3 regions of the Thalassotalea ganghwensis genome follow, and region 3 is predicted to be linked to each of the others. Evidence: predicted binding sites of a transcription regulator. Region 3 holds the regulator's gene; each other region holds the start of a gene.
The links. Region 3 encodes sigma-54, which starts transcription at its own class of promoters, with help from an activator protein. Its sites were predicted from a motif close to GTTGGCACGNNNNTNGNNT; they were not measured.

Region 1 (7,673 bases), on a different contig from region 3:
GTAACTCATTCGAATATGACGGCAATGAAGGATCGCTATGTGCAGAAAATGGTGCTCAAGATCTAGGCTTAACTTGTTACAATGCGTCATTCGAGCCTAGCCAAGTGCACCCTTATTATTTAAGTGTTGCAGCGGTAAATACTGACGGTAAACACACTAGCTACTCTGCAGCTGGCGCCAACGTTTTTGTCTCAGCACCATCTGGTGAATTTGGTCGTTGGGCACCAGCGATGGTTACTACTGATCAAATGACTTGTTTAAGCGGTTACTCAGGTTTCAACGGTAGTACTGTAGCGTTATGGGAACTAATCTATGGTACAGACTTTGCTAAATCTCAATACCCATTTGATTATCCAGGCCACGAAGAAAATTTAAGCTGTAACTACACATCTACGTTTAACGGTACTTCTTCAGCTGCGCCAAACGCATCTGGTGTTGTAGCACTAATTCTAGCAGCTAACCCTTCATTAACTTGGCGTGATGTTCGTCATATCTTAGCATCAACCAGTACAATGAACGATCCAGAAAATGAAGCTATTAGCTATAAAATTGGCGACGTTGACTTTATTGCCCACCAAGGGTGGATAGAAAATGCTGCTGGTTTCCACTTCAATAATTTATATGGCTTTGGTCGTGTAAATGCTGGTGAAGCAGTTGCTATGGCTAAGTCTTATGACAAAGATTTAGGCGAACAAGTAATCACTGATTGGATTGGAGCAGGCTCTGCGGTTGATGAAGATGCTATGACTAGCGAAATCCCAGATAATAGCGCTACAGGCTTAACTTATAAAGTTACTGTAACTGACGATTTAGCATTAGAGGCAATGCAATTTAAGTTCGATATCAGCAACGCAGAAATGTGGTATGGTGATCATAATGGTTACCAAACTACGGCAGGTATGGACTTAGCGATTGAAGTAACCTCTCCTTCTGGAACTAAGAGCGTTCTTTTGTCAGGTAAACAAGCCATCACCTATCCGGCATACTCATTTGAAAATGGTGAACAGCCGGGCTATATTCTTAAAGACGGTGTATTTTTATCTAACGCCTTCTACGGCGAGTCTAGCCAAGGTGAGTGGACATTTAGGATACTAGATACTTCAGCTGAGACCTTTGAAACCGAAAATGGTGGTGGAATGGGTTACCTAGGTTATAAAAACAATGCGGCTGCAAGTATCTTAGAAGGTATCGCAGTTAGAGCATACGGTCATGAGAAGTAGGAGAAAAATGATGAAATTTAATAAATTAACAGCGATAACGGCAAGTGTATTATTAACTACATCAGTTTTTGCTCACGCTAATCTAGATAAAGATTTACGCTTAGAAAAACCAGTAAATAAAGTGACAAAGTATAAGTATGAAAAAGCAGACTTTGGCTCTTATGTTGTCCAGAGAGATTTGGCTTATGTATCAGCGTCAGTAGCAGATACAGATAGCGTAATCTCTACAAATGGTAATATGGCCGTAGTTAAAGCTAATACACCTGTTGAATATATTGGGAAAGGTACCTTAGTAAGAAATACTTTTACCAATAAAATATCACCTTTATCGGGTAATATTTCAGTATTGCTTAAACCAGGTGTTACAGCACATGACGTTAGTGCCGCAACAGGTTTAGAAGTTGTTTCTGCTTATGCTGACACTCAAATCGCTGTACTTAAAGTAACTGGCAAGCAAGATTTAGTTGAAGCACGTAATCAATTAAAAGCTTCTGGTTTGGTAAAGGTCGCTAAAATTGAAGTATTAGAGATCTTGCATAAAGCACAATAATGCTCCAAATGGAACTAAAAAGTGCATCTAAATGATGCTCTTCAGATTACAGACAAACCCCGTCATTTTTGCGGGGTTTGTTTTTATGAGTAGCAGTAGGCAACGATCGGGATATTTTTCTAGCAGAGTCGTTTTCTACTCTATTTCGTTTTAGGAGCTTTTTGGCGCTTATCTGCTCTGATTAGCGTGTTAATTTCTCGAATTTTAGTTTTACAGGGGCATCCTTTACAGACTCCCCCTATCTGGGGAATACTTGATAGCGTCATTGCTATCTTCTTCATATTTTGTGCTGTCGCAACCATATATGCCTTAATTTGAAAATTATTTCTACCTCGGTATCTTACATATCGGTGACCATGGCGTTGTTTTGCATCGGCAAATCTTCTTTCAACGGTTTCGCATCGTTATTTGTATAGCTGTTTGTCAAGGCCCGCTATACCAACGAGTTTAAATAACTGGTCGGCGGACAAACATCCTCAATGCAGTAGATGCCTTATACTTCATCTCGAATAAACTCAACGCCAATATACTTGTTTAGTTTGCAAACTAGATGATTAGCTAGCATTCACATGTCTAGGCTAATCAATTCTAGCTCGTATTGGTGTGGGGAAGGCTCTCTTAACATGGCTTATCTTGGTAATTGTCCATGTTTTAATGAGCTCAAAGTCCTAGGGTCTGTTGACCTTTGTTTATCTTTTCTGCGAAAGGCTATTTTTGATAATAGCAAAGCATCATGAGCGATGTTTGGTTATTCCAAATGAGCAAGTGCTAATGTCGTTAGTATTAAAAATAGTCATTGCCCCTTTGGTTAAGATCTCGGGGCTAAGGCTAAAACCGCTACAAAAAAATAGCGGTTTTTTCGTTCTACTTATCGGTATTACTTAATGGTCATCTTATCTTTAATCATTAAACAGCGCTTATCGTTCTGATGAGTCACTAACAAAGCTCTGCGAGTTCCCGAAGACAAGTCAGTATAATCTGCGATTGCTTTTTCTAAACGAGCGACACTCTTAGCTGAACATGTTGCAGGGATCATTGAACCCGCGTAGGTGCGCATAAAGACATGATCATGGGCTTTATCAACTTCAGGTAACATGGCCAATCGACTATCTGCGGTTAACTCATCAAGTTCTCCTTGCTCTGAAAGATACATAGAGCCCATCGCTGAGCGCAATTTAGCATATGGCATTGCATTTTCTGTCGCATGAATATTGGCTAACCACTCTGCTTTAATTTCTGCGTCCGGGCGGCTAACTAGAGCCGATATCGCTGATTTTATTCCAGTATCTGAGTTATCACGCTGTTTTTCAGCCGTTAATAATTCATCAGCTTTCGGATGCTGATAACGGTTTAAATGGCTAACAATATTCCAACGTTGATCTTGATTGACAACTAGATTTTCAACAACTTGCTTGCCTTCCAAAATCGCCAATAAGTTATCGAGCCCTTGCTCAGAAACTGCAAATGAGCGGTAATAACCAAACCAACGACGTAATTTGTTTTTATCGTCAACATTTGCCAAGGTGTTTTCCCAAGTCATCTTCTCTAAACGTTGACCAACTTCTTTAACGTACGGATGAGACACCCCATAAAAAGTTTTCAAATAACCAAAGCTTTGTGCCAATTGAGATAAGGCTTGTCCCAAAATGGTGTAATCGGTTTCCAAAGGTGCATTAATAATGGCGGTGTCGATAAAATCATTTAATGGTAACTGACCTTCTCTGACACTATCCCATAATGCTTGCCATAACATGGAGCGCAATAATGGATCGCTGACGGTACTTAAATTACTTTGGGCAGTCTCAAAAGAGGTTTTATCTAAATTGACTTTAACAAAGCCCCAATCCTCATAGTTGGGATAAACTAGATCCGGACAGTCCTTCCCTATTAAATCTTCAACAGAAGTTGAATTACCTTGATAAGCTACGCCAACTTTATCAGACAACTCAACCTTGCCATCTTTCACGTTAAACAAACCTATTTGTACAAATTGCTCACGCAAGGTTGGGTAATTTTCATCTGCTGATTGCAACAAATCAAATTGACTTATTTTTCCATCACTACAACTAAAGTTTGCTTGTATGGTGTTTACCCCTGCTTTGTATAACCATTCTTGTTTCCATGTATCGAGATTTTTACCTGATGCACTAGCAAGGGCGTCTATAAAATCATCTAACTCTGCATTTTGGTAGGCATTTTTAGCTAAGTAATTGTGAATACCTCGTCTAAAGATTTCCTCACCTAGCATATGACGTAGTTGCTTAAGTACAGAAGCGCCTTTTTGATAGGTAATCGCATCAATGTTATCAAATGCATTAGCTGACGAAGGCACAGGGACTTCAATCGGATGAGTCGTTATTTGTTGATCTTGGCGATAAGCAGCTTGTTTACCATAAGCATAAAATGAACGCCATGCATCTTTAAATTCTGTTGCTTCTGCTGTGGCAAATGTCGCCATAAATGCAGCAAAACTCTCATTTAACCACAAGCCATTCCACCACTTCATCGTCACCAAATTACCAAACCATTGATGTGCCATTTCATGCATAATCACTTGCGCTAAATATTGCTTTTGGCTTTTACTCATTTCACCATTGGTTAAGAACCCCCCTTCACCAAAGGTGATCGCTGCTGCATTTTCCATCGCACCGTAGATAAAGTCAGGTACTATCACTTGGTCATACTTTCTAAATGGATAGTCGATACCATAATAATCTTCAAAAAACTTTAAGCCCTGATGGGTATATGTAAACCAGTCACTTGGAATAACTTGATCTTTCACCGACTGGCGAGCAAATAAACGCAATGGATATTTGCCAGAGTTATCTTCAAATTTATGGTAAGGACCCGCATGTAACGAAAAGTTATAGGGACTTAATTTTAACGTAGTATCAAACTGCCAAACTTTTTTGTCACCATCTAGACGAGCCGATGTCTCTTTCATCGCAGTAAATACCTGCCAATCTTTCGGGGCAGATACCGTCATCTCAAAATTCGCTTTAAGATCCGGCTGATCAAACAAAGCAAACATTTGATGTGCAGCTGCAGGCTGAAAGTGAGAATATAAATAAACGAGGCCGTCGCTAGGATCGGTAAAGCGGTGTAAACCTTCGCCATCCGTACTATGTAAACGATTAAAACTCACTTCAACTTTATTACGGCCTTTGATTAAATGAGCCGCAGGCAAGCTGATAAACCAGTTATTGTAATCAGGTTCAATTTGCTTACCATTGATAGTTAACTTAGTAATGTTAGCTTCATTAAGATCTAAGGTTAATGGATGGTCAGCATCGTTGAGATCAAAAATAACTGTTGATGTTGAAGAAAAGCTATCCCCACCAGTCAAATCAAAGGTTAATTGATAATCAACATTCGATACACGTGCAGAGCGTTTCATCGCTTGCTCTTCACTTAAGTAGGCATCTTGAGCTCTAGGAACAAATGTTGACGCTTTTATTGATGATGACGCGGTTTGCGTTGCATTATTTGCTTGTTCATCATTACCACAGCCCCCTAGAGTGAGCGCTGATGCGATGAGCAAAGAGATTGATTTTTTCACGAGATCTTCCTTTAGTAAGCACATTGCAAGGTCATCCCAATTAGCCGATGACGATGTACTTATTTTAATTATTGTTATAGGGGGATCGAACCTAACAACTTCCAGCAGGTTGTCAGCCAAATCATGACGTTATAAGATCTGGTGACCTTATTTAGCTCGATACCGTCTGAACCTTTAAAATAGGATAAAGGTTTATTGTTCAAGCATTCCACTATAAGGGATTTATTATCGAAGTTAAAGCAGTTGAAAGCACTTAAGCCATTGGTTTAAAACAAGCTGGGAATGATTTGCAAAAAAACAGGAAACATTGATAGCAATTAACCATTCATCGCAAAATTTAGTGATTTAGTCTTAGTTACTTAGGCTATTTTACACAAAGCGTTACAACTCTCTTTAGGCCGCAGAGATGCCAATCGTTAATTAACTAATTGCAATAACAGTGCTGAGCTTTTTTCTTTTAAGTTAACCACTTCGGTGATCAATTTATCCTGCTTGAAACGATCAAAACTCGCATTAGCAACACCAAGAGAGCGACAAAAATCCATAACGGTATCAAAATCTTTTCGTGTAAAACGATGATTTTCTTTAGTCATTAAACCATCGATATAGGCATTATCACCATTAATGGTAATTTGACTAATAGCTTGATAGGGTTGACCATATTCCTTTACTTTTAAGGCTCTTACCGCCTTAACTTCAAAAATCCAATTATCCATTTGAATATATCTGGGCATTGAAGAAGTTTTTTGCATCAGTTTCCCTTAAAAAAAAGCCAGTTACAAGGTTAGGGAATAACTGACTGTGAACAGAGAGTGAACAACGGTTGACGTTGGTAGTTTTATGGTTTTATTGTGTTTTTAGTGTATTTGAAAAAGCTTTTAGTTCTTGTTCATTCAAGCCCGCATCAGCATTAGTATCAATTGAATCAAAACGTTTGATCAACAATTCATCTTTGCTAACCGCAACCTCAGCTTTGCTCAATAAGCCGTTATTATCTTTGTCAAACTTTGCTAATAACTCAGAGAACTCAACTTGGGTAGTTTCAATGGTTTTTACAACATCATTGGCTTGCTCATTGGCACTGACATAGAAAGCAGCAATAGAACTCGTTACAACAAATAAGCTAACACTTTTTAAACTAATCATTATTTTTCCTCTTTTATTAATGGGACTCAATTGAAGTTAAATATTCTGAGACCAACTTAGTCGATTGAGACATTGCACAGGACGTGCCAAATCATAAAACATTGATTTATAATAATTAATTTATTTTTGAGGTGTCCTAACTGTCGTCAATTAACAACAGCTAAGAAAAATAAAAAATCATATTAGACGAGGCTTAGGTTAACATGATGATTATTTCATTTATTTTCATATAGTTAGAAAACATCACAACAAAACAGCCCACTGTCGCCAATAGGCGACAGTGTTGTATTTGTGATAGAGTTACTCTACAAATGCACCCACTAAGCGTATCAAAGCGAAGGGACTTATCTAGGTGTTACATTTTTATCAACGACTTAATTGGTCAATAAAGCGCATTACCTTACTGGGGTTTACTTTAGTCGTTATGCCGTTAATTCTTTCGATGATCATGAGCGCTCATCAAATTAACACCTTATCAAAACAAGGTACTGATGCAATTTTTAATGTCGCGAGCATTTTAGATAGTAGCCGAGCAGTGAGTCGCTCACTCGCTCGCACTGAACGTTTCGCTAGTCAATATATTGTTTTGCAATCACCCGATGTCTATCAACAGTTTCAGTCTCAGTATTTACTGTTGAACAACCATTTAACACATGATTTTAAAGCAATAGAAGATCCAATCTTTAATGATACGCGCGCTCAGTTAATTAGCGGCTTAGCTTCTTTTAATCAACAATTAAGCGTAACCGAAAACAAACAGATATCACTCGACAATGCTCAACAACAGTTTGCCCAATTAACCAAGCTTAGTCAGCACCTCGCAGAGCGAGCGGATTTGCTTATTGGAGAACAAGCTAAATTAGTTAATCAATCGGCGGAAAAAATCAAAGGTACTTTACTCAATAGCTTAGTCGTTATTCCGTTCGTTCTGATTTTAGCAGCAATATTTACCATATTGATCACGCGGCCGTTAAAACAATTAACTCGCCAGATTAATCAATTAGAGAAAGGTCGTTTTGAACAGCATATTCGAGCTAAAGGCTCATTAGAAGTTGTCGAAATCGCGAATGCTTTAGAATTGATGCGAGCGAGGTTGCAAGCTCTCGAATTGCAAAAGTCGAGCTTTATTCGACATATCTCTCATGAGTTAAAGACGCCTTTAGCGGCAATACGAGAAGGCACTGAGTTAATCTACGAT
Region 2 (7,673 bases), on a different contig from region 3:
AATGTTGAGTACCGTCAAGAAAACAACACTATTTCGGTTATTTCAGAAGAATATCAAGATATAAAGCTGTTACTTGCGCGAGAAGGGCTAGATGAGCCACCGCGTGAAGGCACAGAAATTATCATGCAAGATATGGGGTTTGGTGTTAGTCAGCGTCTTGAAGGAGAACGGCTCAAGCACTCTCGTGAGCAGCAACTCGCAAGAACTATTGAGGAACTGCAATCTGTTTCTAGAGCCAAAGTGTTGTTAGCGATTCCTCGTGATAATGTTTTCGCTAAAAAGCAAAAGTCTTCATCTGCGACCGTTGTCTTAACCATGCATCGTGGCAGATTGCTCAATGAAGAAGAAGTTGATTCAGTGGTCGATATCGTCGCATCTGCAGTGCAGGGCCTAGATCCGAATCGTGTTACCGTTACCGACCAAAATGGCCGCTTACTTAATTCAGGCTCGCAGGATTCAATCTCCTCGCGCTCTCGTAAAGAATTTGAAATAGAACAAAAGCGTGAAAAAGAATATTTAGACAAAATTGACAGTATCTTAATTCCCGTTGTTGGCTTAGGAAATTATACCGCCCAAGTTGATGTAACAATGGATTTTACTAATTCAGAAGAGACGCAGCGTCGCTACAACCCTGACTTGCCAGCACTTCGCAGTGAAATGAAGGTTGAAGAAAGCTCGATTGGTGGTGGCGTTGGTGGTATTCCTGGTGCATTAACCAATCAACCACCGCTTGATTCTAACATCCCTGAAAATGCCACTGGTGGGCAAGCGCAGCAAACCTTACCGTCACGAAACCATTCAGAATCAACTAAAAATTATGAGTTAGATGAATCGATTAGTTACACCAAACAACAAACTGGCGTTATCCGTCGCATTAGCGTCTCAGTTGCACTAGACTATATAAATGAAACTGGTGCAGATGGTGAACGTCAGCAAACCCCGCGTTCAGTGCAAGAACTGGCTAATATTCGTCGATTATTACAAGGTAGTATTGGTTTTGATATGCAGCGTGGTGATGCCCTAGAAGTGGTAACTTTGCCGTTTTCACGCATGATCGTGGAAGAAAAAGGTGAACTGCCTATTCATGAGCAGCCATGGTTTTGGAAAGCATTAAAATTAGGCATTGGTGGTTTAGTTATCATTGTCTTAATCTTGGCGGTTGTTCGTCCAATGCTGAAACGTTTGATTTACCCAGATCAAACACCTTCAGAGTACGGCGATAAGTCACTAGATTCTCATATAGATTTAGGTGACGAAACCATGGATATGTTAACCGCGGATTTCGATGCTGGTGCGGTAGGATTTGCACCTGATGGCAGTCTTAAGTTACCAGATCTGCATCGAGACGAAGATATTTTGAAAGCGGTTCGTGCGCTTGTTGCTAATGAGCCAGAATTGTCGTCGCAAGTTGTTAAAAGTTGGTTGAACGAAGATGAGTGATGAAAATCAAACCCTAGCGCCAGCTCCACGAGGCTTTGACGTTGATAAGCTTGATGGTGCCGAAAAAGCAGCCATTCTCTTGCTGAGTCTTTCAGAAGAAGATGCTGCACAAATTTTGAAACATCTAGAACCAAAGCAAGTGCAGCAGGTGGGCATGGTGATGGCGGCAATGGAAGATTTCACTCAAGAAAAGATCACCGCAGTCCACAAGCTGTTTATCAGTGAGATTCAAAACTTTAGTACCATAGGTTTCCAAAGTGAAGAGTTTGTTCGTAAAGCATTAACGGCTGCACTTGGTGAAGATAAAGCCGGTAACCTAATCGACCAAATTGTGATGGGTGGTGGTGCCAAAGGTTTAGATTCATTGAAATGGATGGACTCAAAACAAGTCGCCAATATTATTCGTAATGAGCATCCGCAAATTCAAACTATTGTTTTATCTTATTTAGAACCAGAGCAATCAGCGGAGATCATGAGTCAATTTGCAGAGAAAACTCGCCTTGATCTCATGATGCGCATTGCCAACTTAGAAGAAGTGCAACCAGCGGCGTTGCAAGAGTTAAATGAAATCATGGAGAAACAGTTTGCGGGTCAAGCTGGTGCGCAAGCAGCGAAAATGGGCGGCTTGAAAGCTGCTGCTGATATTATGAACTATCTAGATACTAATATTGAAGGTGTCTTGATGGATGCAATTCGTGAGCACGACGAAGAAATGAGTCAGCAAATCCAAGATCTGATGTTTGTCTTTGAAAACTTGGCAGACGTTGATGATAGAGGTATTCAAGCTATCCTACGTGAAGTCCAGCAAGATGCCTTAATGAAAGCGATTAAAGGCGCCGATGAAACACTGAAAGAAAAAATTATGAAGAACATGTCTAAACGTGCAGCTGAAATGATGCTAGATGATCTTGAAGCGATGGGACCTGTTCGTATTAGTGAAGTTGAAGCAGCGCAAAAAGAAATTTTATCTATTGCTCGTCGTCTATCTGATGCTGGAGAAATCATGCTTGGTGGCGCCGGTGGCGGTGATGAGTTCTTATAATCCCATTTAGATGTTGATTGAAGTTAATACATGAAAAATTTTACTGCGGTTGAGCCGCTAGAAGATGTAGTTAAATCGACTAAAGAACAAACGCTTGACGTTTGGTCTCTGCCGGCTGTTGAACCAGATCCTGCCATCGATCAAGAAAAAACTAACGCCTTTGGTAAAAAATCTACCTGGGTTTATGAACCTCCCGAAGAAGATGAGCCTGAATTACAACCATTGACAGCGCAAGAAATTGAAGAAATTCGTCAAGCGGCTCAACAAGAGGGCTTTAATCAAGGTAAAGAAGAGGGATTTAGTGCCGGTTTTGAAGAAGGTCAACAAGCCGGTCATCAAGAAGGTTTAGCCAAAGGGATAGAAGAGGGTACAGCACAAGGTTTAGAACAAGGCCAAGCGCAAATTGAAAAGTTAACCCAAGAGTGGCAAATGTTAATTGAACAATTGCACCAGCCGATGAAAGTCATTGAAGGGAAAGTGGAGCAACAATTGTTAACCTTGGTTACCCAATTGACTAAGGCGATTACCCTTCATGAAGCCAAAACGAATCATGAAATACTACTTTCGGCAATTAAAAAGGGGATCAAAGCGTTACCAATGCAGGAAGCACAAACGCAAATCTTTTTACACCCCGATGACATTCAACTGATTGAGAGAGAATTAACCGTTAAAGTGATTGAAGAAAACGGCTGGCGTTTGCAACCAGCACCGCACTTATCTCCGGGAAGTTGTCAAATTGAAAACAGTACGTCGAATATCGACTTAACCATAGAAACACGTCTTCAAGAGGTTTTGGAATCCTTTTTGCAAGATGCTTTACATCCTTAGCTTATTGCCAAAAGCGTCAAAGAAATGTTCGATATAGAAAACCTCAGCCAACGACTTAGTCAATGCCAAGATTATATCCATCCGCATCAGCTTGCTGTTGCTGGACGTTTAGTAAGAGTGGTTGGTTTGACGCTCGAGGCGGTTGGCGTAAAAGCGTCTGTAGGAAGTCAGTGTTTAGTTGAAACATCCGCTGGTGAGTTATTAGCAGAAGTTGTCGGTTTTTCAGGTGAAACTACGTTTTTAATGCCGGAGCAAAGTCTGCGAGGTGTTTTGCCAGGAGCAAGGGTTTTACCTGTTAGTGGCCGAGCAAAATTACCGCTATCAATGAACTTGCTCGGGCGAGTTGTCGATGGTGTCGGCAAACCGCTAGATGACAAAGGCTCAATAAAAAGTGATAAAGAGGCTAATTATGCCAGTCAACATATTAACCCGTTATCTCGTCGCGCTATTTCAGAACCTTTGGATGTTGGCGTTCGAACGATAAACAGTTTTCTTACCGTTGGCCAAGGACAGCGCATGGGACTTTTTGCGGGCTCTGGTGTTGGTAAAAGTGTGTTACTTGGTATGATGACCAAAGGAACGACGGCAGATGTGATTGTTGTTGGCCTTGTTGGTGAACGGGGTCGAGAAGTTAAAGAGTTTATTGAAGATATTTTGGGGGAGCAAGGACGCTCTCGTTCTGTTGTTGTAGCAGCGCCAGCGGATTGCTCGCCATTGATGCGACTTAAAGGTTGTGAAACCGCAATGCAGATCAGTGAGTATTTTCGTGATCAGGGCCTAAACGTTTTACTATTGATCGATTCATTGACCCGATATGCACAAGCCCAGCGAGAAATTGCGCTAGCGGTAGGGGAGCCGCCGGCAACTAAAGGTTATCCACCATCTGTATTCTCCAAATTACCACAATTAGTCGAACGTGCTGGAAATGGTGGCGTTGGTCAAGGTTCAATCACTGCATTTTTTACGGTATTAACAGAAGGTGATGATTTACAAGATCCGATTGCCGATGCGGCAAGAGCAATACTCGACGGCCATATCGTGCTGTCAAGAACGTTAGCTGATTCAGGTCATTACCCGGCGATCGATATTGAAGCGTCTATCAGTCGAGTTATGCCAATGGTCACCAGTGAAGAGCATCAGTTACTGGCGAGACAATTAAAACAAATTTATAGTTTATACCAACAAAACAAAGATCTAATCGCCATTGGTGCGTACAGTAAAGGAAACGACCCACGTATTGACCATGCAATTGAAGTGACTCCAGTGATTGACTTTTTCCTACAACAGAAGATGGATGAAGTGATCCCTTATGATCAAAGTTTGACGCAACTGCAAGAAATTATCCAAGCGGCGCAAGCTCATGCTAATAACAATAATCAAACACAGCAGCGTGTTAACAGCAGTGAAAACACAAATTAAGGCGCTTAGATGTTATTAAAGCAATTAGATACCTTATTTCAAGTAGAGCACGACAAAGAGCAAAAAGCAGCACAACAATTGCAATTTGCCGAGCAAGAATACCAACAAAACCTCATTAGAGCGCAAAGTGTTAAAGATTATCGTTTAGAGTACATGAAGCGTCTTGAACAGCGAGCGTTAAGCGGCATTGATAGTGCGACTTATCGTCATTTCCATACCTTCGTCGCCAAGCTTGATAATGCTGCCGAACAAGTTGATATCGCCATCAGACAGTCTAAAGCGGTAGTTGAACAGCGAAAACAGCAGTGGCTCGCTCAACGACAACGGGTTAAAGCGATTGAACACTTGCAATCGCAAAAACGACTTCAGTTGGTTCAACGGGAAAATAAAAAAGAGCAAATTATGTTAGATGAGGTATCAACTCAGCAATTTGTTAGACGAAAATTAGCTCAGTAATTTGCAGATACTTAATTTCTTAAAACATCTTTGGAACGATATTTGTATAACTAACAGTGATTGGCAAAATGAGTGGTGAACTTCAGGTTACCCTCGAGATACATTTTTCGTTAGGAATCGTTATGCAACCAATAAAAGCTTTATCGATAGATATTTCTCAACCATCTGAAAATACAGCAGTTAATGCGAGTATTCAGTCTGACGGTTCATCGCAAAACGGTGAAAAGTTTTCTGATGTAATGAGTCAACAGCGCGATTCATCAGGCGGCAAAGAAAGGGCGGAAACGGGTAAAAAAGTTGCCGAACAACAAGCAACCAAAGAAGCTAAGCCATCAACTTCTGTTAGAGAAGAAAATACTAAATCATCGTCAGAAAAAGCGCCCTCAGAGCAATCTGAAATCAATAACGATACGCCAATAGAATCAAATAAAAGTGAAGCCTCTGGAGAAGAGCAACAAGTTGATGGCAAAGTATCTGATTCGGCTGAGCATGAAGAAATAGAAGAAGCTAAAAATATCAAGCCCTCTGTAGCTGGTGATGCACAGACTGATATTGATGAACAAGAATACTTAAAGCTTTTAACTTTGTTAAAAACTTCTAAAGCGTTGTCCGTCGATCATCAAACAGTTTCTGGTGATAACACTGAGGAGCAACAAGAGTTAGTTAAGTTGTTACGTCAGTTTAAAGGCATTAACGATGGCCAGCAAAACAAAGAGCTTGATAAAACCAATCAACAAAAAACTCATGGTTCTGAAGATAAATCATCCTCAATTAAAATTGAACAGCCATTGCTTGAACGTTTTAAACAGTTGACGGCAAAAAACGCAGAAGCTACCCCTGATAATTCAGATAACGTTAAGAATGCTGAAGTAAGTGCTAAGGTAAAAGTGGGCTTAGCACAATCAACCAAAACAGAGTTTGAACTTTTGCAGCAGAAAAACAGTAGCACACAGAAAACGCAAGAACAGGTTAAGTTGAATCAACACAATATTGCTAATGAGCATCAACCACTAGAATCAAATGATGAAGGTGGTGATATGCAAAAAAGTGCCGCCTCGACAACAACTACTGCAGACAGCGGTGCTGTCAAACATAATGACAAGACAAGCGAAACTACGGCTAGGGTTACACCAGAAGTTAGTAAAGAAATTGATACTGAGCTGAGCTTTGAATCAAACAGTGATAATAATGAACAATCGGCAAAGGCAAATAAATTGCAAGAAATCGAGGAACAAGTTCGATTAGCGTTGCAAGAAGGGAGTCACAAGACTCAAAAAGAAACTGAAGTGATTAATCAAACATTGAAAAATGATAGAGCAGCTGCTGACGTGCAACCAGTTCCAAGTAAAATAGCGCAAGCGGTTCAAAAACAAGTATCTGAAGCTTCTTCTGGGCAAGATCGTCAACAAGCAGATAAAGTCGTGTCTTTCGTTAGTGGTGCACATCAAAAGCAAACCAATGACGAAAATACGAAGCAGCACTCAACGGTAAACTACAGTACTGTTAATGGACTTAAATCTAGCGCAGATCCACAAGGAAACGAAGTTACAATAGAAGAGCAAATAAACTTTGAAGACAGTGATCAGGATATTACTAATCTTGATAATAGCCATAAAAAAACAAATGAACCAAAGCAAGCGTTTACTTTTGGTGCCTCAGTAGAACAAGGTGCGATTAAACTTTCTAGTCATGCAATGACACAAGGTGTGTCGGCAAGCTATAGCGCTAGTGAGCAGTATATTGCAGCACAAGCTATAGAACGTCACGCGGTTAATAATGCTGAAGCGACAAACCAAAAACAAATGCTTAATCAACATCAAGAAACGATTGCTATTTATGGCAAAAACTTTAATCAAGCGGTTAAAGATAAAGTGATGGTGATGATGAACCAAAAGCTCCAACAGGTAGAAATTCGTTTAGATCCGCCAGAGCTTGGCAGTATGCAGGTTAAAGTTAATATGCAGAATGAACAAGCCATAGTGAGTTTTGTAGTTCAAAATCAACAAGCTAAAGACGCATTAGAGCAAAATTTGAATAAACTACGTGATATGATGTCAGACAGCGGTGTTAATGTTGGTGATGCCAGTGTTGAGCAACAAGAAAAGCAAACTAAAGGTGACAGTGAACAAGGTGAACTCTCTAGGCACCAACAAGGGAATGATGCTGACACGCAGGAAATTGAAATGGGTCTAGTCGGCAACCAATTGTATAAAGCTTCAGCAACTGGCGTCGATTACTATGTTTAATCAAAGAAATGCTTTTGCATAAGAGCCCAACAACGATATAGTTTAAACCATAATAGAAGTTTAATGATGAAGGTTAGTCATGGCTGATGAAAAAGAATTAGAGTTAGATAACTCCGGTAAAAAGAAAAAGTTGATCATCATCATTGCGGTTGTGGTCTTGATTGCGGCAGGTGCTGGTGGGTATTTCTTGATGTCAGGTGGTGACGATGTATCTCAAGCTGAATTAGATGCGGCGCTTAGCA
Region 3 (7,673 bases):
TTTTATTTTTACTAACAACCAGCGACAATTTAGCTGTAATTTGGGAGTCGTGAATGTTTGTACAAATTTTTATTCTTTTAGTGTCGTTAATTGTTTTAGTATGGAGTGCCGATAAATTCGTTTATGGTGCGTCGTCATTAGCACGTAATTTAGGTATTGCACCAATGATCATCGGTCTGACAATCGTTGCCATGGGCTCCTCTGCACCTGAGATGATGATCGCCGCAACCGCTTCAATGCAAGACAACCCTAACACCGCTATAGGAAATGCCATTGGCTCTAATATTACTAATATTGCTTTAGTTCTCGGCATCACTGCACTAATGCACCCATTATCCGTATCTTCAATGACGGTAAAACGCGAAATTCCATTAGTATTAGCGATAACTGCACTTGCCTATATTATGCTCTTTGACCATCACTTCAGTTTCACTGAAGGACTAATATTAATGGCTGGATTCGTGCTTTACATTGTTACTTTGCTAGTGATTAGTTTACGTAAAGCCAAGAACAATGAATTAGATGATGCAATGATAATAGAAGCGGAAAGTGAAGTCCCTGAAGCGACAACCACTGGCAAATCAATCATGTGGTTAATCATTGGAATGGCGCTGCTACCTGTAAGTGCAGGCTACCTGGTTGACTCCTCAGTGTTCATCGCCAAAGCATTCGGCATTAGCGACTTAGTGATTGGATTAACCGTTATAGCCATCGGAACGAGTCTTCCTGAACTTGCAGCAAGCATCATGAGTATTATTAAAAAAGAAGACGATTTAGCACTTGGCAACATTATTGGTTCCAACATTTTTAATATTTTAGCGGTGTTATCGCTTGCTGGTCTAATTGCACCTGGCGAAATCGATCAGGATGCGTCATTACGTGATGCGCCTTATATGTTAGGTGTTACCCTGATGTTATTTTTCTTATGTTTTACCCGTCGCTGGGGGAACTTTAGAATTACGCGCCTCAAAGGTTTTGCTTTGGTGTTAACTTTCATTAGCTATCAAGTGCTCTTATTTAGTCAATTAAAGGCTTAATATTATGAACATTAACTTTAAACAACAGGCACTTGAAGTGATCAATATAGAGCAACAAGTGGTTGGTGAACTTGCTGCGTTTATTGATGACAACTTTGCCAGAGCTTGCCAGTCGATGTACGACTGTCAGGGCCGAGTTATTGTTATTGGCATGGGTAAATCAGGCCATGTAGGTGGAAAGATCGCGGCAACATTAGCAAGTACCGGTACTCCAGCATTTTTTGTCCATCCGGGTGAAGCTAGTCATGGTGATTTAGGCATGATCACTAAAGACGACGTGGTATTAACCATTTCAAATTCTGGAGAAACAGGCGAAGTACTAGCGATAATCCCTGTGATAAAGCGCATCGGCGCAACACTTATCAGTATGACAGGTAATCCTGATTCAACATTAGCAACACTTGCCGATAACCATATTTGTATCAAGGTGTCACGCGAAGCTTGTCCGCTTGGTCTCGCACCAACATCAAGTACTACAGCGACTTTAGTAATGGGGGATGCTATTGCGGTTAGTCTGCTCCATGCTCGAGGGTTCACCGCTGATGATTTTGCATTGTCTCATCCAGGCGGTAGTTTAGGTAAGAGATTATTGTTGCGCTTAGCTGATATCATGCATCAAGGTGAACGTTTACCGGTTGTGGGTAGCCAAGCAAAAATCAAAGACGCCTTGGTTGAAATGTCACTTAAAGGGCTGGGAATGACCGCTGTTGTCAATGAACAAGGCGCATTAATAGGCCTGTTTACAGACGGTGATTTACGACGTATTTTGGACGCTAAAATCGACATCCATCAAGATACAATCCAATCAGTGATGACGCGCAATCCTAAAGTCGCGAATAAAGAAATGTTAGCAGCCCAAGCGCTGCAAATTATGGAAGAGAAGAAAATCAATGGCTTAATTGTTGTCGACGAAGACAATGTTCCTATCGGTGCAATGAACATGCACGACTTACTAAAATCAGGAGTATTGTGATGCAAACCTGGTATGGCGATATCGATGAAGATCTGGTGAGAAAATGCAAAAAGATAAAGTTGTTTGTCTGTGATGTTGATGGTGTCTTTTCTGATGGGCGAATTTATTTAGGTAATGACGGCGAAGAGCTCAAAGCATTTCATACTAAAGATGGCTTTGGCATTAAAGCGCTCGGCGCTAACGGAGTAGATGTTGCCGTAATTACGGGTCGTCGTTCAATGATCGTTGAAAAGCGTATGCAAGCATTAAATGTCAAACATATTGTTCAAGGTGAAGAAAACAAACTACCCGCCTTAAAAAATATCATAGAAGGCTTAAACCTTTCACCTGATCAAGTTGCTTATATCGGCGACGACATGCCTGATTATGACTGCATGAAATATGTTGGTCTGGCGATAGCGGTCAATGATGCCCATCCTCAAATTTTGGCTATTTCAGATTATAGAACCACAATTCGGGGGGGCTTTGGAGCGGTTCGAGAGACCTGTGACATTATTATGCAATGTCAAAATACTCTTCAATTGGCTTCTGGTGCTAGTATATGACCCGCACTACCGGACTATTACTCAGTTTTTTCATTGCCGCCTCCTCGATATACTTCTATCTTGAATGGCGACAGGACGCTAACCAAGATCCACAAATTATTAGTGACGATTTAACACCTGATTTTATCGCTGAATCACTTAATAGTAATATTTACAACGCAAAGGGTGAGCTTTCTTATATTATTGATGCTCAACGTATGGAACATTATTCCGAGCTTGCCGTTACCCACTTTGAGTTTCCACAATATACCCTCTATGGCAAAAATAATCCCTCTCCGTGGAAACTTAAAGCCAATGAAGGCACTCTATACAGTAACAACCGAGTCAGGTTAGAAAATCGAGTGACATTATTATCAACGGACGCAGAAAGTTTGATAAACAAAATACATGGACGCTATTTAGAGCTTGATTTAAATACCAATATCATTAGTACTGAGCAAACCATCGTAATTGAAGGAAAAGATTTTACTATGTATGGCTCAGGATTGATCGTAGACTTAAACACTAAACAAATGACGTTGACAGAGCATGTACAAACCATTTTCAAAACGAATCACCCTTAACACACTTTTGCTTATCGGCTCGAGCATTTTCGCTTCCGTTAATGCGGCAGAATTAGATTTAAAGCAAGAGATAAGTATTGATGCCTCTAGGCAAGCAGCAGATTTAAAAAATAAAGTATTTAGTTATATTGATAATGTGGTTATTAGCCAAGGCTCATTGCAAATCAAAGCGGATTTAGTTCAAGTCATTACTGACAACACCACTGGCGAAAAAACGTACTTGGCGAAAGGCAAGCCAGCCACATTTGAGCAAAAGCTTGAAGATGGCACGCCAATCTATTTACAAGCTAACGAAATAAAGTATCAACCTTCAGAAAATATCGTCGTGATTTCAGGTGATGCTGAATTAAGACAGGAAGGTAGTAAAGTCAGCGGCAGTATTATCACCTACAACTTTGTCACTGAACAGGTTAGTGCTGACAGTGAAGCGAATGATCGCGTTAAAACCGTATTACAACCCAAAGAACTTGATAAAAAATAGCCTATGGACAACGCAATTCTCTGTGCAAAAAATTTAGCAAAATCATACAAGGGACGTCGAGTTGTTAAAGACGTTAGCTTGATGGTTAAAGAAGGGCAAATTGTCGGTCTACTTGGCCCTAACGGTGCTGGTAAAACCACCTCATTCTATATGATTGTTGGCTTAGTACCCCACGATGATGGCACAATTGAGCTCAACCAGCATGATATCTCCCTGCTTCCAATGCATGAACGTGCTCGTCAAGGAATTGGGTATCTGCCTCAAGAAGCTTCTATTTTTAGAAAGCTCAGTGTCACTGATAATATTATGGCGATTCTACAAACTCGCAAAGATATTTCCGACATTGAACGTCAAGATAAGCTTGAGCATTTATTAGAAGAGTTTAATATTGGTCATATTAAAGATAATTTAGGGATGAGCTTATCTGGTGGTGAGCGGCGCCGTGTTGAAATTGCTCGGGCGCTAGCTGCAGACCCTAAATTTATCTTGTTAGATGAACCGTTTGCTGGTGTTGACCCAATTTCTGTAGGTGATATAAAAAAAATTATTCTACACTTAAAGCAACGAGGAATTGGTATTTTAATCACAGACCATAATGTACGAGAAACGTTAGATGTTTGTGAACATGCCTATATCGTGAGTCATGGTGAGTTAATTGCGGAAGGAAATTCTCAAGAAATTCTTGCTAATCAGATAGTAAGAGATGTATATCTTGGTGAACAATTTACGTTATAGTATCTATTAACCAGAGTAAAATGAACGTCAATAATAATTATAGGAACCGAAGGAAGTAAATGCGCCCTAGTTTACAGCTCCGTATTGGACAACAATTGACAATGACTCCGCAGTTGCAGCAAGCAATTAAGCTGTTGCAGTTGTCAACATTAGACCTTCAACAAGAAATTCAAGAGGCCTTAGAAAGTAATCCGCTTTTAGAAATTGATGAATCAAATAATAACAATCAAGAGAACGAAAAAGATCACCTAGAAGAAGGTTTTTCAGCGACAAGTTCAGAATCCAAAACTAGCGATGGTAGTGAAGACTCTTCGCCAACCATCGATGAAATTTCAACCACTGAAGCGATGGATAAAACCGATATCCCGGAAGAGCTTAATATCGATACCACATGGGATGAAAGCTTCAGTGCTGGCGTATCAAGCAGTGGTATAGGCAGTGTGAGTGAAGATTACACTTATCAAGGCGAAACCATAGACTCGATTCAAGATCATTTACGCTGGCAAATGGACTTAACCCCTTTTACTGAAACCGATCGCGCCATTGCAACCGCAATAATCGATGCCATTGATGATGCTGGTTATTTAACGGTTAGCGCAGAAGATATTTTAGAGAGTATTGGTATAGATGATGTTGAGCTTGACGAAGTTGAGGCGGTACTAAAACGCATCAATATGTTTGATCCCGTAGGTGTCGGTGCGCGCAGTATAGCCGAATGTTTATTAATTCAATTAAATCAGTTTGACGCACAAACGCCTTGGCTAAAAGAAAGTAAAATAGTCGTTAAAGATTATATCGATTTACTGGGTAATCGTGATTATCGTCAACTAATGCGTAAAACCCGTTTAAAAGAAGATCAACTAAGAGAAGTCATTCGTCTCATTCAATCGCTTGATCCACGACCGGGAGACTCGGTAATAAAAAGTGATGATCAATACGTCATTCCCGATGTATCGGTTGAAAAAAAGAATGGCCGTTGGGTCGTTGAACTTAATCCAGATACCGCACCTAAACTTTCCGTAAATCAACATTATGCTTCTATGGCTCGCTCGATGAAGTCTTCAGCCGACAGTCAATTTATTCGTTCCAATCTGCAAGAAGCAAAGTGGTTTATAAAAAGTTTAGAAAGTCGAAACGAAACTCTTTTAAAAGTGTCTAATTGCATAGTTCAACGACAACAGGGCTTTTTTGAACACGGCCCAGAGGCTATGCGCCCTATGGTTTTAAATGATATCGCTGAAGCGGTCGACATGCATGAATCAACAATTTCTCGTGTAACCACGCAAAAATACATGCATACACCACGCGGTATATTTGAATTAAAATTCTTCTTCTCAAGTCATGTTAGTACTGAAAATGGTGGAGAATGTTCATCAACGGCTATTCGAGCTTTAATTAAAAAGCTGGTCGCTGCTGAATTACCTTCTAAGCCACTCAGTGATAGCAAAATGGCTGAATTATTGGCGGAGCAAGGTATTAATGTCGCACGCAGAACCATTGCAAAATATCGCGAATCATTATCTATCCCTCCGTCAAATCAACGTAAAAGTTTGCTTTAAGTAAACATAACAATAAGGATTTAAGCCCATGCAAATTAATCTTTCTGGTCACCATGTTGAAATTACAGATTCTTTAAGAGATAGCGTTAATACTAAATTCGCAAAACTAGAGCGACATTTTGACCATATCAACAACGTTTATGTGGTACTAACTGTTGAAAAAATTAACCAAATTGCAGAAGCAACCGTCCACTTAAATGGCACCGAAGTGCATGCAAAAGCCGAAAATGGTGATATGTATGCTTCAATTGACAGCTTAGTCGACAAACTTGATCGTCAAATATTAAAATACAAAGGCAAAATTAACCAACATTAACGCTATTAAGTTAGCCGCGTACCCGCATTATGAAGTTACTTGAAATGCTATCGCTGGACTGCACACTATGTGCAGTCCACGCTTCTAGCAAAAAGAAGATTTTAGAACTACTCAGTGAAAAAGCCTCTGAACATCTCAAACAATTTTCCACTTATGATTTATTGGCAAGTTTAATTGCTCGAGAGAAAATGGGCTCAACTGGCATCGGTGGAGGTATCGCAATTCCGCACGGTCGCCTAACAGATACAGAGCAAGCGATCGTTGTCTTAGCAACCAGTGAACAGCCGATTGACTTTGACGCTATTGATAATCGCCCCGTAGACATCTTTGTCGCATTATTTGTTCCCGAACAAGAGTGCCAAGCACATCTAAGTACGCTACAAAGTATTGCTCAACTTTTTAGTGATAAACAATTCTGCAAAGAATTAAGAAAAAGTACAACATCTGAAGAAATGTTTGCACTTATTCAGCAAGCCAGCTAAGTTAGGCAAATAAACCATGTTACTATCGCCCTCAGCTTTTTTATAAGGCATATTCATGAAGTTAACCATCGTAAGTGGTCGCTCCGGCTCAGGTAAAAGTGTCGCGTTAAGAATTCTTGAAGATTTAGGCTATTATTGTGTCGACAACATTCCGGTAAACCTTTTACCTGCTTTAACACATACGGTTATCAACGATTACGAAACCGTTGCAGTCAGTCTCGATGTTCGAAATTTACCTGATGATCCAAACGACGTTTCAGAGATACTTGACTACTTACCAACAACTGTTGAACTCAACATCCTCTATTTAGACGCAGATGACTCTGACCTTATAAAGCGCTTCAGTGAAACCCGTCGTTTACACCCTTTGATTAAGCAAAACATCGCACTTGATCAAGCGTTAAGTTTAGAAAAAAAGTTGTTAGAACCAATTTCTAGTCGTGCTCATTTATATATCAATACCAGTCAACTAACCCCTCATCAGCTTGCAGATCTTATCAGGGAGCGCATTCTTGGCAAAAAGACCGGCAAGATGGTGGTTGTATTTGAGTCATTTGGCTTTAAACATGGTGTACCACAGGATGCTGACTATGTTTTCGATGCGCGATTTTTACCAAACCCATTTTGGGAAAAAGAACTAAAAAGCTATACCGGTTTAGACCAACCCGTGAAAGATTTTTTAGGTGCTCAACCAATCGTGACTAAGTTTATCTGGCAAATTAATAGCTTTTTTATGACTTGGCTACCGCACCTTGAGCGAAATAATCGTAGCTATATTACCATTGCAATTGGTTGCACTGGAGGCAAGCACCGCTCTGTTTATATCGCTGAGCTTCTTGCTAACAATTTAAGAAAAGAGCGCCAAGACGTGCAATCACGACACCGAGATATCGATAAATCATCGACTTAATTTAATAAAGTATCAGTAAAAAGCACATGACACGTTTTGAAAGAGACCTAAAAATCACCAATAAACTTGGCT

Region 1: ACSLUH_RS00385 (EF-hand domain-containing protein) is a predicted target of sigma-54. The motif match lies at 6,548-6,566, and genes of this name have one in related genera.
Region 2: ACSLUH_RS01215 (flagellar hook-length control protein FliK) is a predicted target of sigma-54. The motif match lies at 5,215-5,233, and genes of this name have one in related genera.

The regions. Positions count from the first base shown of each region.
Region 1 is NZ_JBQRUM010000001.1:88,230-95,902, reverse strand. Features, by position in the region: gene ACSLUH_RS00410 (S8 family serine peptidase) at 1-1,220, shown strand, start outside; gene ACSLUH_RS00405 (serine protease external chaperone) at 1,228-1,770, shown strand; partial or broken gene ACSLUH_RS00400 (transposase) at 2,034-2,174, opposite strand; gene pepN (aminopeptidase N) at 2,648-5,329, opposite strand; gene ACSLUH_RS00390 (hypothetical protein) at 5,746-6,081, opposite strand; gene ACSLUH_RS00385 (EF-hand domain-containing protein) at 6,176-6,475, opposite strand; gene ACSLUH_RS00380 (HAMP domain-containing sensor histidine kinase) at 6,828-7,673, shown strand, end outside.
Region 2 is NZ_JBQRUM010000001.1:271,539-279,211, forward strand. Features, by position in the region: gene fliF (flagellar basal-body MS-ring/collar protein FliF) at 1-1,440, shown strand, start outside; gene fliG (flagellar motor switch protein FliG) at 1,433-2,482, shown strand; gene fliH (flagellar assembly protein FliH) at 2,513-3,310, shown strand; gene fliI (flagellar protein export ATPase FliI) at 3,335-4,729, shown strand; gene fliJ (flagellar export protein FliJ) at 4,739-5,185, shown strand; gene ACSLUH_RS01215 (flagellar hook-length control protein FliK) at 5,308-7,431, shown strand; gene fliL (flagellar basal body-associated protein FliL) at 7,511-7,673, shown strand, end outside.
Region 3 is NZ_JBQRUM010000030.1:8,337-16,009, forward strand. Features, by position in the region: gene ACSLUH_RS18700 (calcium/sodium antiporter) at 54-1,037, shown strand; gene ACSLUH_RS18705 (KpsF/GutQ family sugar-phosphate isomerase) at 1,039-2,010, shown strand; gene kdsC (3-deoxy-manno-octulosonate-8-phosphatase KdsC) at 2,007-2,555, shown strand; gene lptC (LPS export ABC transporter periplasmic protein LptC) at 2,552-3,118, shown strand; gene lptA (lipopolysaccharide transport periplasmic protein LptA) at 3,084-3,599, shown strand; gene lptB (LPS export ABC transporter ATP-binding protein) at 3,603-4,334, shown strand; gene ACSLUH_RS18730 (RNA polymerase factor sigma-54) at 4,394-5,893, shown strand; gene hpf (ribosome hibernation promoting factor) at 5,922-6,209, shown strand; gene ptsN (PTS IIA-like nitrogen regulatory protein PtsN) at 6,239-6,691, shown strand; gene rapZ (RNase adapter RapZ) at 6,747-7,601, shown strand; gene ACSLUH_RS18750 (HPr family phosphocarrier protein) at 7,628-7,673, shown strand, end outside.